3 regions of the Streptomyces sp. NPDC017676 genome follow, and region 3 is predicted to be linked to each of the others. Evidence: riboswitches for the same ligand, from Rfam matches in the RefSeq annotation. Region 3 holds a riboswitch; each other region holds the start of a gene.
The links. Region 3 has a riboswitch for cyclic di-AMP ahead of ACH4LD_RS08055 (transglycosylase family protein). Riboswitches for the same ligand answer to the same signal wherever they lie in the genome.

Region 1 (4,224 bases), on a different contig from region 3:
CCCGAGCGGCCGGCCCTCGGCTTCGGTCTGGTCCTGGAACCGTCCGCCATCGCCGAACTGCTGCTGTTGGCCGGCGCCGGAGACGCCCCGCGCGCCGGCGGAGGGACGCCTTCGGGGATCGCCGTCAGCGACGCTCCGCCCGCGCTGCTGGACGCGGTCGTCCGGTTGCTGCGCCTGCTCGACGAGCCCCGCGACCGGGCCGTACTGGCTCCGCTGGTCAAGCGCGAGATCCTGTGGCGCCTGATCACCGGCGACCAGGGGGCGACGGTGCGCCAGCTCGGCCTGGCCGACAGCGGCCTCAGCCACATCTCCCGGGCCGTGCGCTGGATCCGCGAGCACTACGCGGAGCCGTTCCGGGTGGAGGACCTGGCACGCATGTCCGGCATGAGCGTCTCCGCGTTCTACCGCAACTTCCAGGCCGTGACCGCGATGAGCCCCATCCGGTTCCAGAAGCAGATCCGGCTCCAGGAGGCCCGGCTGCTCCTCGCCACCCACCCGGGTGACGTCACGGGGGTCGGCCGGCGCGTCGGCTACGACAGCCCGTCGCAGTTCAGCCGGGAGTACCGCCGCCAGTTCGGCACGCCCCCCAGCCAGGACGCGGCCCGCCTGCGGACCGTCGTACGCACCCCCGTGGGCGTGCTGCCCTGAGCGGCCGGACCACGGGGGGGCGTTCCGCCCCGGAACGGCGGGGCCCGCGCCGGTGGTGCCGGCACGGGCCGTGGCGGGTGGCGGGTCGGCGGGGTCAGGCCACCGAAGCGATCCGCATCTTGATGTCGTCCGGCGACAGGGTGCCCTTGGCGGTCACGTGGTCGCCCGAGGACTCACCGCGCAGCCGTCGGCCGATCCAGGGGACGAGGTACTCCCGGGCCCACTGGACGTCGTCGCGGCGGACCTCCAGCGTGCCCCGGGGCGGCAGCGGCGGCCACGGCTGCTCCGGGTCGGCCGGGACGTCCAGGCCCAGGGCCTGTCCCGCGCGCAGCGCCACGCGCGTGTGCCCCTCGGGCGAGAGGTGCAGCCGGTCGTTGTCCCAGGCCCTGCGGTCCTGCACGGACTTGAGGGACCACAGGTCGAGGACGGGGCAGCCGTACCGGTCGGCGATGGCACGGACATGCCCGTTGTAGGTGGCGATCTTGCCGCGGAGATGCTTGAGGACGGGGACGCCCCGGGTGTCGAAACCGGTCGTCACCATCACGGTGCCGGCGGCCTCCGTCAGCCGGGCCACGGCGCGTTCGAAGCGCTCGGCCACCTCGTCGGGGTCGGTGCCGGGGCGGATGATGTCGTTGCCGCCCGCGCAGAAGGAGACCAGGTCCGGGGCCAGGGCGAGGGCCTGGGGCACCTGGTCGGCCACGATCTGGTCCAGCAGCTTTCCGCGCACGGCGAGGTTGGTGTACTGGAAGTCGCCCTCGGGACGCCGGTCGGCGAGGAGCACCGCGAACCGGTCGGCCCAGCCCACGAACGCCCCGTCGGGGCCGGGGTCGCCGACGCCCTCGGTGAAGCTGTCCCCCACCGCCACGTACGACCCGATCACTGATCTGCTGTCACTCTTCGAATCGTCTGCCACGTCGGACCATGATTCACCTTCGGATGTGACCTACGCGACCGTAAGCAGGGCTTGACGAATGGTGAGATGAGCCACTCTTAAATAGTTCGCAAAGCCAGGAATAGAAGCTGCACGGTACACCGAAGGCCGGACCCGGGGATCGTGGGTCCGGCCTTCGGCAGCGTGGCGGGCAGGTGGTGCGAGGGGGGCGGCGTCAGCCGACGGCGACACCGTGCGAGCGGAGGTAGGCGACCGGGTCGACGTCCGAGCCGTAGTCCGGCGTGGTGCGGATCTCGAAGTGCAGGTGCGGGCCGGTGACGTTGCCGGTGGCGCCGGACAGGCCGATCTGCTGACCGGCGGTCACGGTCTGGCCGGCGGAGACGGACAGCTGGGAGAGGTGGCCGTACTGGGCGTAGTAGCCGTCGCTCAGCTTGATGACGACCTGGTTGCCGTACGCGCCGCCCCAGCCCGCGGAGACGACGGTGCCCGCGGCGACGGCCTTGAGGGGGGTGCCGGCCGGGACGACGAAGTCGACGCCGGTGTGGTAGCCGCTGGACCACATGCTGCCGGCGACGTGGTAGCCGGTGCCGACGGTGGCCCCGGCCACCGGGAGGGTGTAACCGGCGGAGGCCGGCTGGGCGGCGGGCTTCGGCGCGGCCTGCCGGGCGGCCTCCGGCGCGGCGGAGTCCGTGCGCTTCGGGGCCGCCGGCCCGGTGGACTCGGGGGTCGCCGGCTGCGCGGTGGCCGGCGCGGCCTTCCCGCCGATGCTGAGCTTCAGGCCCGGGTGGATGAGGCCGGGGTCGGCGCCGACGGCCTGCCGGTTGTCGTCGTAGAGCCGCTGCCAGCCGCCGCTGACGTGCTGGTCCCGGGCGATCGTCGCGAGGCAGTCGCCGCTGCGCACGGTGTAGGTGCGCACGCCCGCGTCCTGCTGCGCGGCGGTCTTCTCCACCGCGTCGTGAAGGTGGTGTACGGCCGTTCCGGGGGCGGACCGCGCGGGGGTCGCGGCATGGGCTCCGGTGGCCCCGAGGAGGGGCAGGGCCAGGGCGGCGCCACCGGTTCCGGCGACGGCGAGGGAGCGGGAAAAACGCGGGGTCTTGGGACGTCGGTGCTTACCCTTGGCAGGCATGGCGCAATTCCTCTCCGGCGCCTGCGAGGTGAGCTGTCGGGTTCGGGCTGGAGCTGCCCGGCCGTGCGCGGCACGGCTGCACCCCTGGCCTGTCGCGGAGACCGGACAGGCCGTCGTACCTGGTGGGTCCCCCGCTCCTGCCGACGCGGGTCATGTGTGGGGAGTCCGGACGGCGGCAGGATTCGGCGTTCCGCCCGGGTCGGTGGCGAACGTAAGCGAGCAGGACGCGCGGAAACAAGCAGTCGGTTCCCGTTGTTCCGGTTCCGGATGATCGGATACGGGAATCCACGGTCACCGACCGTGAATTCCCGCCCCCTTCTCTCTTCCAATTCGGTTTTACAGAAACGGAATTACGTGGACATGACGCGCGACGGACGGTCACGGATATGACCCTCCTCACGCGCCACTTCCGCAGGGGCCCTCATTCCGCGGCGAGTTGGAATGAAGGCACCAATGCGGACAGAAAAGTCAGATGCGGCGCAGTCGGATGACCGTCGCATCCAGGTCGCCCTTGAGTCCGGTGCGCAGCCCGTGGTGCAGCAGTACGGCACCTCGGTGCACTTCGCCCGTTTCGCGGCATTCGTACGATGCCGTCGGGTCGAGCCCGCGCAGCCGCACCGCCGGCACCGGCTCGCCGTAGCTCTGGGCCTGCAGCCAGGCGAGGACGACGGTCTCCTCCCCCCGGACGTACTGCACGGCGCTCAGACCTCCTGCCGGAGGCCGCAGCCGGTACAGCTCTCCGTGCTGCACGACCGGGCGGATCTCCTTGTACAGCTCCACCCACCGCCGGGCCTCCGCCAGCTCCTGTGCGCTCCACTCCGTCAGGTCGCCGCCGACCCCGAGCACGCCCGCCATGGCGCTGACGAACCGGAAGCGCAGCGAGCTGACCCGCCCGTTGAGCTGGGTGTTCGGGCTGTCGGTGACCCAGGCCGCCATCACGCGCGCGGGATGGATGTGCGTGAAGCCGTGCTGGATGGCGAGCCGGTCCAGCGGGTCGGTGTTGTCGGAGGTCCACACCTGGTCGGTGCGGCCGAGCACGCCCAGGTCGATCCGGCCGCCGCCGCCCGAGCAGGACTCGAAGGCGACCCCGGGGTGCGCGGCCCGCAGCCGGTCCAGCAGGGCGTACAGGGCGCGGACGTGGTCCACCCACAGGCGCTGCGGGTACGGCTCCCCGGGCCAGCCGGCGTCGGTGAAGCAGCGGTTGAAGTCCCACTTCACATAGTCGATGGGGGCGCTGGACAGCAGGGTGTCCAACTGCTCCCACAGGTACTCCTGGACGTCCTCGCGCGCGAGGTTGAGAACGAGCTGGTTGCGCAGCTCCGTCCGCTTGCGTCCCGGCTGGTACTGCACCCAGTCCGGGTGGGCCCGGTACAGGTCGCTGTCCGGGTTGACCATCTCGGGCTCGACCCAGATGCCGAACTGCATGCCGAGCCCGTGCACCTGGTCGGCGAGCGGCTTGAGTCCGTGCGGGAAGCGGTCGGGGTTGGGCGTCCAGTCGCCGAGGCCGGCGCGGTCGCTGGTGCGGGTGCCGAACCAGCCGTCGTCGACGACGAACAGC
Region 2 (4,224 bases), on a different contig from region 3:
AGGGCAGGTGCAGGGTCACCTCGGACAGGGGGTGGAACAGCGGCTCGACGGTCGCGCGGTGCGCCGGGTCCGTGACCCAGGACGTGAGGGCGCGCCGTACGTCCGACCAGGTGGCGCGGCCGGCGGCCAGCAGCGGGTTGAGGGTGGGCCGGGCGAGCAGCGGCTGGTGCGGCGAGCCCAGCGCGGCGGCCGCGGCGCCCGCGTCGAGGACGTGGTTCCCGAGCCGGACGCCGATCCTCCGCTCCGTGCTGCCGGAGGGCGAGAACACGCCGTAGGGAAGGTTGTACGGACCGAAGGGGTCGCCCTCGGGGACGTCGAAGGGGGGCATGGGGTGCTGCCTCACTCTCATCCGGGCCATGCATGGCACTGCGTTCCATGTGGTCGGGCCACACGTTACGGCTGAGCAGCGTGTCTTGGGCAGTGCCTCACCGGGCAGCGCCCATCGCGCCGTCCGCGGCGAGCGGTTGGGCGGGGACGGCACGTAAGTGCGGGAAATGACAGGTGAGTCGGCGGGGCGTGCTGTCCGTATTCTCTGATCATGGCACCCACCCCGGCATATGCACTGATCGCCACTGACCTGGACGGGACGCTGCTGCGCGGCGACGACACCGTCTCGGACCGGTCCCTCGCCGCGCTCGCGCGGGTGGCGCGGGCCGGCGCCCGGCACCTGGTGGTGACGGGCCGCCCGGCCCCGCGGGTGCGGCCGCTGCTCGCGGACCTCGGGTGCGCCGGGCTCGCGGTGTGCGGGCAGGGGGCCCAGGTCTACGACGCCGCGACCGGCCGTCTGCTGTGGTCGGTCCGGCTGGACCGGGAGCTGGCCGAGACGGCGCTCGGCAAGATCGAGGCGGAGGTGGGGCAGGTCTACGCGGCGGTCGACCAGGACGGCGTGGACGGGCTCACGCTCATCGAGCCCGGCTATCGGATGCCCCACCCGACGCTGCCCGCGGTGCGGGTCGGCCGGCGGGACGACCTGTGGTGCGCGCCCATCAGCAAGGTGTTGCTGCGGCACGGCACTCTGTCCGACGACGAGTTGGCGGCCGTGGCCCGCGCGGCGGTGGGCTCCCTCGCGACGGTCACCATGTCGGGGCCGGGCACGGTGGAGCTCCAGCCGTGCGGGGTGACGAAGGCGACCGGGCTGGCGCTCGCCGCCGAACGGCTCGGGATCGCCGCCGAACGGGCCCTCGCGTTCGGCGACATGCCCAACGACATCCCGATGTTCGACTGGGCCGGGCGCGGTGTCGCCATGGCCAACGCGCATCCGGAACTCAAGGCGGTGGCCGACGAGGTCACCTTGTCGAACGAGGACGACGGCGTCGCCGTCGTCCTCGAAGGACTCTTCCCGGCCGGCTGACCGGAGTATCAGGAGCGCCCGGCCCGGCCGCCGGTGCCGGTCAGTAGGCGCCGAACACGTTGTCGATGGACCCGTACCGGGCGGCCGCGTAGTTGCAGGCGGCGGTGATGTTGGCGACCGGGTCGTAGATGTCGAAGGACGTTCCGGCCACGTGGTACGCGTTGAAGGTCGGGTCGATGACCTGGAGCAGGCCCTTGGAGGGGATGCCCTTGGCGGCGTTGGAGTCCCAGAGGTTGATGGCCTTCGGGTTGCCCGAGGACTCGCGGATGATGTTGCGGTAGATGCCGTTGTAGGTGCCCGGGATGTGCTTCTCGGCCATGATCGCCAGCGACTCGCGGATCCAGCCGTCGAGGTTGTCCGGGTAGCCGGCGGGGGTGGTGGCCGCCGTGGTGGCGGTGCTGGGGGCCGCGGAGGCGCCGGTCGCGCCGATGAGCGGCAGGGCGAGGACGGCGGCGCCGGTGCCGGCGGCGGTGAGCGCGCGGACGAGGCGGCTGTTCCGGGTACGGCGGGGCTGGGCGACAGCAGACATGGGGCGTTCCTCTCCGGCGCCTGCGAGGTGAGCTGTCGGGTTCGGGCGGGGAGGTGCCCGGCCGTGCTCCTGACGGAGGCATGGCTTCACCCCTAGCCGTCCCGGCGCGGCGTGTGCCGTTCCGGACCGGCGGCTTACCTGGGTCCCCCGCTCCTGCCGTACGAGTGAGTTCGTCGATGGGTATGCGGGCGGCGGCAGGATTCGGCGTCCGCCCGACGGCCCGGAACGTATGCGAGAGCACATGTCGGGAACAAGGGTCGGAGTCATACAACGTGCGATTTGACCTTGATCGACGCCGTATGAGGTGCTTGATCCTTTGCGGTTGCCAATCCTCAACTCGCCGACGGGACAAGGACTCACGAGGGTCGGGCCGAGGGGGCGGGCCGACCGGGCGCGTGACCCAACTCACGAAATAGCAAACAGTTTTAAGTCGGACATGGGGGATTAGAGGGATTCGCGTCTGAAGTCGGGGTGATGGTGGAACCCGGCATATGAGGAGCGTGGTTGCCGAGGCGAGGGTGCAGTGTCCGGATTACTCTTATATGGATAAAAATCCGCTCACACTGTGTGATCAAAACCATGCCGGTCATGATCCGGTATCGCCCAGGCTGGACCGGTGGGCGCTATCGGTGATCGAAAGAGGACCGGATACGCTGACTTGAGTGATGGCAGCGACCTATCGACAAACCGTGTAATCGCCAGCAGACACCAGCAGACAGGAGACCCCTCGTGACCGTCGTCGGGCCGTTCGGGCTGAGCGTGCGGGACCAGGCTCTGGAAGCCGATGTCCAGGCCGGATTGGCGGCTGTCGAGGAAGGCTTGCTCGAAGCCACCAAGAGCGAGGTCCCGTTCATCACGGGGGCGGCGCAGCACCTCGTACGGGCGGGCGGGAAGCGGTTCCGGCCACTCCTCGTGATGCTCGCCGCCCAGTTCGGCGACCCCTACGCGCCGGGCGTGGTGCCCTCCGCCGTCGTCGTGGAGCTGACCCATCTGGCCACGCTGTACCACGACGACGTCATGGACGAGGCGGCCGTACGGCGTGGCGTGGACAGCGCCAACACCCGCTGGGGCAACTCCGTCGCGGTCCTCACCGGCGACTTCCTCTTCGCCCGTGCCTCCCAGATCCTCGCCGACCTCGGTCCCGAGGCGGTCCGGGTGCAGGCACTCGCGTTCGAACGGCTCGTCACCGGGCAGATCCTGGAGACCGCGGGTCCCTCGGACGGCCGAGACCCGGTCGAGCACTATCTGGACGTGCTGGCCGGCAAGACGGGCTCCCTGGTGGCGGTGTCGTGCCGGTTCGGCGCGATGATGTCCGGCGCGGACGAGACGGTCGTCGACGTCCTCACCCAGTACGGCGAACGGCTCGGCGTCGCCTTCCAGCTCGCGGACGACGTCCTGGACATCGCCTCGGACTCCCACGAGTCCGGCAAGACCCCGGGCACCGACCTGCGTGAGGGAATCCCGACCCTGCCGGTGCTCCGGCTGCGCGAGCGGGCCGCCCGGCTGGGGCTGGCGGAGGACGTCGCGCTGTGCGAGCTGCTGGACTCCGACCTCAGCGACGACGCCCGGCACGCCGAGGCGCTGGCCGCGCTGCGCGCGCACCCCGCGCTGGAGCAGGCCCGGCGGGACACCGTGCGGTACGCGGAGGAGGCGCGGGCCGCGCTCGCCCCGCTGCGCGAGTGCGATGCCAAGGCGGCGCTGATCGAGCTGTGCGACGCGGTCGTGCACCGCGCGGGCTGACCCGGCCGGTCACCCGTACGGGCCCCGGCGTCCGACCGACCCCTACGGGTCGGGTGGAGAAACGGCCGCCGGGTGTCATACCGCAGGTGTAGACGGAGTTGCCTCCGAGGTCTGACGCTTGTTCACGGCCGATTTGGTCAGATGGACACCACGGAAATCACCACTCCTCACCGTTTCGGGTGAGAATGGCGGCTCAGGGTGGACCAGCGGACCAGCGTGAGGACAGCCGCCGCCGACGACGGAGGTAAGGCACACATGGCACCGTACGAATCCGACGACGCAGTGGGCGCCGCGCAGGACGAGCACCCGCGCTCCGGCCGGCGCAAGGCCGCCCGGTACGCCGTGCCGGTCGCGGTGGTGGGGGTGGCGGCGGCCACGATCGGGCTGGTCCCGGCGCTCGCCGACTCCGGTGACCCCGACCTGCCGAAGATCAGCGCACAGCAGCTCATCGAGAAGATCGCCAAGTCGGACGTGCAGCAGCTGTCCGGCACGGTCAAGGTCAGCACCGACCTCGGTCTGCCCGACCTCGGCGGTCTGGAGAACGGCCTGATGTCCGGCGCGGGCCGGGGCGGCTCGGGTGACGGCTCCTCCGCCGACCCGCAGG
Region 3 (4,224 bases):
CCCTTTCACACGTGCGTACGTCCCCGGACACGGTACGGGACCGAGTACGGGGACGTACGTACGACTGGCTAAGCCTTACGCCAGGATGGCTCAGCCCTTGAAGCGCGGGAACGCGCTGCGGCCGGCGTACACCGCCGCGTCGTCGAGGATCTCCTCGATGCGCAGCAGCTGGTTGTACTTGGCGACGCGCTCGGAGCGGGCCGGGGCGCCGGTCTTGATCTGGCCGCAGTTGGTGGCGACGGCCAGGTCGGCGATGGTGACGTCCTCGGTCTCGCCGGAGCGGTGCGACATCATGCACTTGAAGCCGTTGCGCTGGGCCAGCTCGACGGCGTCCAGGGTCTCGGTCAGCGAGCCGATCTGGTTGACCTTGACCAGCAGGGCGTTGGCGGCGCCCTCCTCGATGCCGCGGGCGAGGCGCTCGGGGTTGGTGACGAACAGGTCGTCACCGACCAGCTGGACCTTGTCGCCGAGCTTGTCGGTGATGACCTTCCAGCCGGCCCAGTCGTCCTCGAACAGCGGGTCCTCGATGGAGACGAGCGGGTAGGCCGCCACGAGCTCCTCGTAGTACTCCGTCATCTCGGCGGCGGAGCGCTCCTTGCCCTCGAAGAGGTACTTGCCGTCCTTGTAGAACTCGGAGGCGGCCACGTCGAGCGCGAGGGCGATCTGCTGGCCGGGGGCGTAACCGGCCTCCTTGATGGCCTCCAGGATGAGGTCGAGGGCCTCACGGTTGGAGCCGAGGTTCGGGGCGAAGCCGCCCTCGTCACCGAGGCCGGTGGACAGGCCCTTGCTCTTCAGGACCTTCTTCAGGGTGTGGTAGACCTCGGTCCCCCAGCGCAGGGCCTCGGAGAAGGACTCCGCGCCGATCGGGGCGATCATGAACTCCTGGATGTCCACGTTGGAGTCGGCGTGCGAGCCGCCGTTCAGGATGTTCATCATCGGCACCGGCAGCAGGTGCGCGTTCGGGCCGCCCAGGTAGCGGAAGAGGGGGAGGTCGCTGGCCTCGGAGGCCGCGTGGGCGACGGCGAGCGAGACGCCGAGGATGGCGTTGGCGCCGAGGGAGCCCTTGTTGTCGGTGGCGTCCAGGTCGAACATGGCCTGGTCGATCAGGCGCTGCTCGGTGGCGTCGTAACCGACCAGCTCCGGGCCGATCTGCTCGATCACGGCGAGGACGGCCTTCTCGACGCCCTTGCCCTGGTAGCGGTTCGGGTCGCCGTCGCGGAGCTCGATGGCCTCGAAGGCGCCGGTCGAGGCGCCGGACGGGACGGCGGCACGACCCGTGCTGCCGTCGTCGAGGCCGACCTCGACCTCGACCGTGGGGTTGCCTCGGGAGTCCAGGATTTCCCGGGCTACGACGACGTCGATGGACGGCACGAGCATCTCCTTCTTGGATGTGACGCTGGAAGTGCGGGGCGGTGTGCCTTACGGCTGTGCCTTGCGACTAGAGCCTAACCGTCCCGGGGGCGTCGGCCACCGACCGACCGTCCCGTGGACAAGCCGACGGTACCTTTTGTTTCTCGCCGAAACAAAGGGTTCGGGGGGCGGTGGACGCAAAAATCCCCGCCCCGGTGCGTACGGGGGAACACGCACCGGGGCGGGGAGCCCGTGGGGACGGGGGGACGGCCCGCGGGGGGCCTTCAGCGCGGCCCGCGCGCAGGCGCGGGCCCGTGGCCGGGCTGGGGGCCGAGGCTCACTTGAGGTGCAGCTGCTGACCCGGGTAGATCAGGTTGGCGTCCTCGACGATGTCCTTGTTCAGCTCGAACAGCTTCTGCCAGCCGCCCTGCACGTGGTGCTTCTCGGCGATGGAGCTGAGGGTGTCACCGGTGACGACCTTGTACTCGCCGTCGCCCTTCTTGACCTTCTTGCCGGTCGGGGTGGTGACGGTCTTGCCCTGGCTCTTGCTCGCGCTCGCGGCCGGACGCTCGGCGGAGCGGGAGGCGGCCTGCTCGCCGGTGGAGCGGGTGGCGGTGGAGCTGCCCGAGCCGGTGGAGGTGCTCGGGGTGGAAGTGCTCGGCGCGGAGCCGTTGTACGGGGTGCTGGACAGGCCCGTGCCGCAGACCGGCCAGGCGCCCTTGCCCTGGGCGGCGAGGACCTTCTCGGCGACGGCTATCTGCTGCGCCTTGCTCGCCTTGTCGGCGGTGCCGGCGTACTGCGTGCCGCCGTACGCGGCCCAGGTGGAGGCGGAGAACTGCAGACCGCCGTAGTAGCCGTTGCCGGTGTTGATGGACCAGTTGCCGCCGGACTCGCACTGGGCGACCGCGTCCCACTGGGAGGCGGTGGCGGCGGAGGCGTTGCCGGCCGCCATCAGCGGAGCGGCGACGGCGGCACCGGTGACACCGGCGAGCGCGATGGCGCGGACGGCCTTGGACGGACGACGGTGCTTGCCCTTGCTGGAGAACAGCATGGATCGATCCCCTCACCGACGCCTGCGAGGTGAGCTGTCGGGTTCGGGCCGGTTGAGTTGCCCGGCCGCACTCCGCTTGCGCGGACTGCGGCTTCACCCCGAGCCGGTTCCGGCATCAACTGCCGGGCCCGGCACCTACCTTGGGTCCCCCGCTCCTGCCTACGGCGCTTGACGCGACGACTGTTCCCGGGCAACCGCTGGCAGGATTCGGCGTTGCGGCTGCCGGGGCTCGTGGTGACGAGCGGTCCCGACCGTAGACACGCGATCCGCGGAATTTCAAAGACGATCTAGGCTTCTGAGACTCATCCCACACTTTCACCAAACCGGACATTAGGGCGTTAACCGGGACGTCAACTCCCCCTATTCGCCGCCCGTTTCGCCCCCGACTTCCAGGGTCTGACCGGCACTGATGTGGTTCGGGTCGGCCCCGATGGCCTTCTTGTTGCCGGCGTACAGCGCGCGCCACCCGCCGTCGACGTCAAGGGAGTCGGCGATGGAGGCGAGGGTGTCGCCCTGGCGGACGGTGTACGTGTCCGTTTCGTGAGAGGCGTGCCGACCGGAGGACGTGGCGTTCTGACCGTTTGTCACGCTTTCGTCCGCACCGCCCTCGTCCGCGCTCGCGCCCCGGTGGCGACCGCCGCCGAGGGAGCCGGTGTCGACCAGGCTCCAAGAACCGGCGGCCTGCTGGGGGTTGCCCTGGAAGCCGGCGTCCGGAGTGGCCGTGGGCGAGCTGTCGGCCCCCTGGGCGCTTCCGGTGTCCGGCGCGGTGGACTTGCCGGACTTGGGGGTGTTGGTCCCCGCGGTGCCGGCACCCGCATCGGCACCCTTGCCCGGCTTGGCGCTCGGAGTGGTGACCTCTTCCGAGGAAGAGCCGGTGCCGGAGTCGGAGTTGGCTTCGGAGCCGGCATCGCTGGAGGGTGACGAATCCGGCAGATCGGATGAGTCGGAGCTGTCAGAGGAACCGGATGTACCGGAGTTGCCCGCCGATCCGGACGAGTGGCCCGAACCGCCGGTGCCACCGGAGCCGCCGGAGCCGCCGGAGCCGCCGACACCCGTGTCGACGTGCGTCGAGCCCGAGTCCTCGGTCAGACCGGACAGCAGGGCGCAGGTGGCCCAGGGCGTGGTGCCCTTGTCGGCGAGGATCTTCTCGGCGACGGCGATCTGCTGGTTGCGGCTGGCCTGGTCGGGGCTGGCCGCGTACTGGCCGCCGCCGTAGGCGTTCCAGTCCTCCTGCGAGATCTGCAGGCCGCCGTAGTACCCGTTGCCGGTGTCCGCGCTCCAGGAGCCGCCGCTCTCGCACTCGGCGACCTTGTCCCACGTGGTGCCGTCGGCCGCGTTGGCGCTCGCCGCGCCGAGCAGCGGGATGGCGATGGCTGAGCCGGTCACTCCGGCCGCGACGAGGAGAGCCGGGGCCTGACGGGGGCGACGGTGTCGGCCGTTCCCGGAGAGCATGCAGAAGCCTTTCGAGCGACAGCAGGACCGGCGCGGCGGATGGAGCCGGTCGCCGCGCTGATGGGTGAACGTATCGGCAGACGATCACTTGTCACAAGTTCATGCCGCACAGATCACGTGAAGATCACAGAGTTGAACGTCTGTCATCTTCCCTCGGAGAGGCCGTGCCGGACCCGGAAGGACCGCGTCCGGACGGTGTGTTCAAGTGCGGGGTGTGAACTCCACCGGCAGGGTGCGCAGGCCGCGCATGATGAGTCCGCCGCGCCAGCGCAGTTCGGCCGGGTCCGCGGCGAGACGCAGATCGGGCAGCCGGGTGAGCAGGGTGGCGAGCGCGGTCTGGCCCTCCAGGCGGGCGAGCGGCGCGCCGAGGC

Region 1: another riboswitch for cyclic di-AMP. It lies ahead of ACH4LD_RS10150 (peptidoglycan DD-metalloendopeptidase family protein); the one in region 3 lies ahead of ACH4LD_RS08055 (transglycosylase family protein).
Region 2: another riboswitch for cyclic di-AMP. It lies ahead of ACH4LD_RS24470 (transglycosylase SLT domain-containing protein); the one in region 3 lies ahead of ACH4LD_RS08055 (transglycosylase family protein).

What each region holds. Positions count from the first base shown of each region.
Region 1 covers NZ_JBIRJA010000004.1:20,691-24,914, reverse strand. Annotated here, with positions in the region: gene ACH4LD_RS10160 (AraC family transcriptional regulator N-terminal domain-containing protein) at 1-648, shown strand, start outside; gene ACH4LD_RS10155 (SGNH/GDSL hydrolase family protein) at 743-1,528, opposite strand; gene ACH4LD_RS10150 (peptidoglycan DD-metalloendopeptidase family protein) at 1,755-2,666, opposite strand; cyclic di-AMP (ydaO/yuaA leader) riboswitch at 2,672-2,864, opposite strand; gene ACH4LD_RS10145 (alpha-galactosidase) at 3,135-4,224, opposite strand, start outside.
Region 2 covers NZ_JBIRJA010000011.1:89,393-93,616, forward strand. Annotated here, with positions in the region: gene fahA (fumarylacetoacetase) at 1-328, opposite strand, end outside; gene ACH4LD_RS24465 (HAD family hydrolase) at 539-1,351, shown strand; gene ACH4LD_RS24470 (transglycosylase SLT domain-containing protein) at 1,392-1,880, opposite strand; cyclic di-AMP (ydaO/yuaA leader) riboswitch at 1,885-2,066, opposite strand; gene ACH4LD_RS24475 (polyprenyl synthetase family protein) at 2,610-3,620, shown strand; gene ACH4LD_RS24480 (outer membrane lipoprotein carrier protein LolA) at 3,876-4,224, shown strand, end outside.
Region 3 covers NZ_JBIRJA010000003.1:87,077-91,300, forward strand. Annotated here, with positions in the region: gene eno (phosphopyruvate hydratase) at 91-1,377, opposite strand; gene ACH4LD_RS08055 (transglycosylase family protein) at 1,688-2,401, opposite strand; cyclic di-AMP (ydaO/yuaA leader) riboswitch at 2,406-2,578, opposite strand; gene ACH4LD_RS08060 (transglycosylase family protein) at 2,762-3,853, opposite strand; gene ACH4LD_RS08065 (cytochrome P450) at 4,055-4,224, opposite strand, start outside.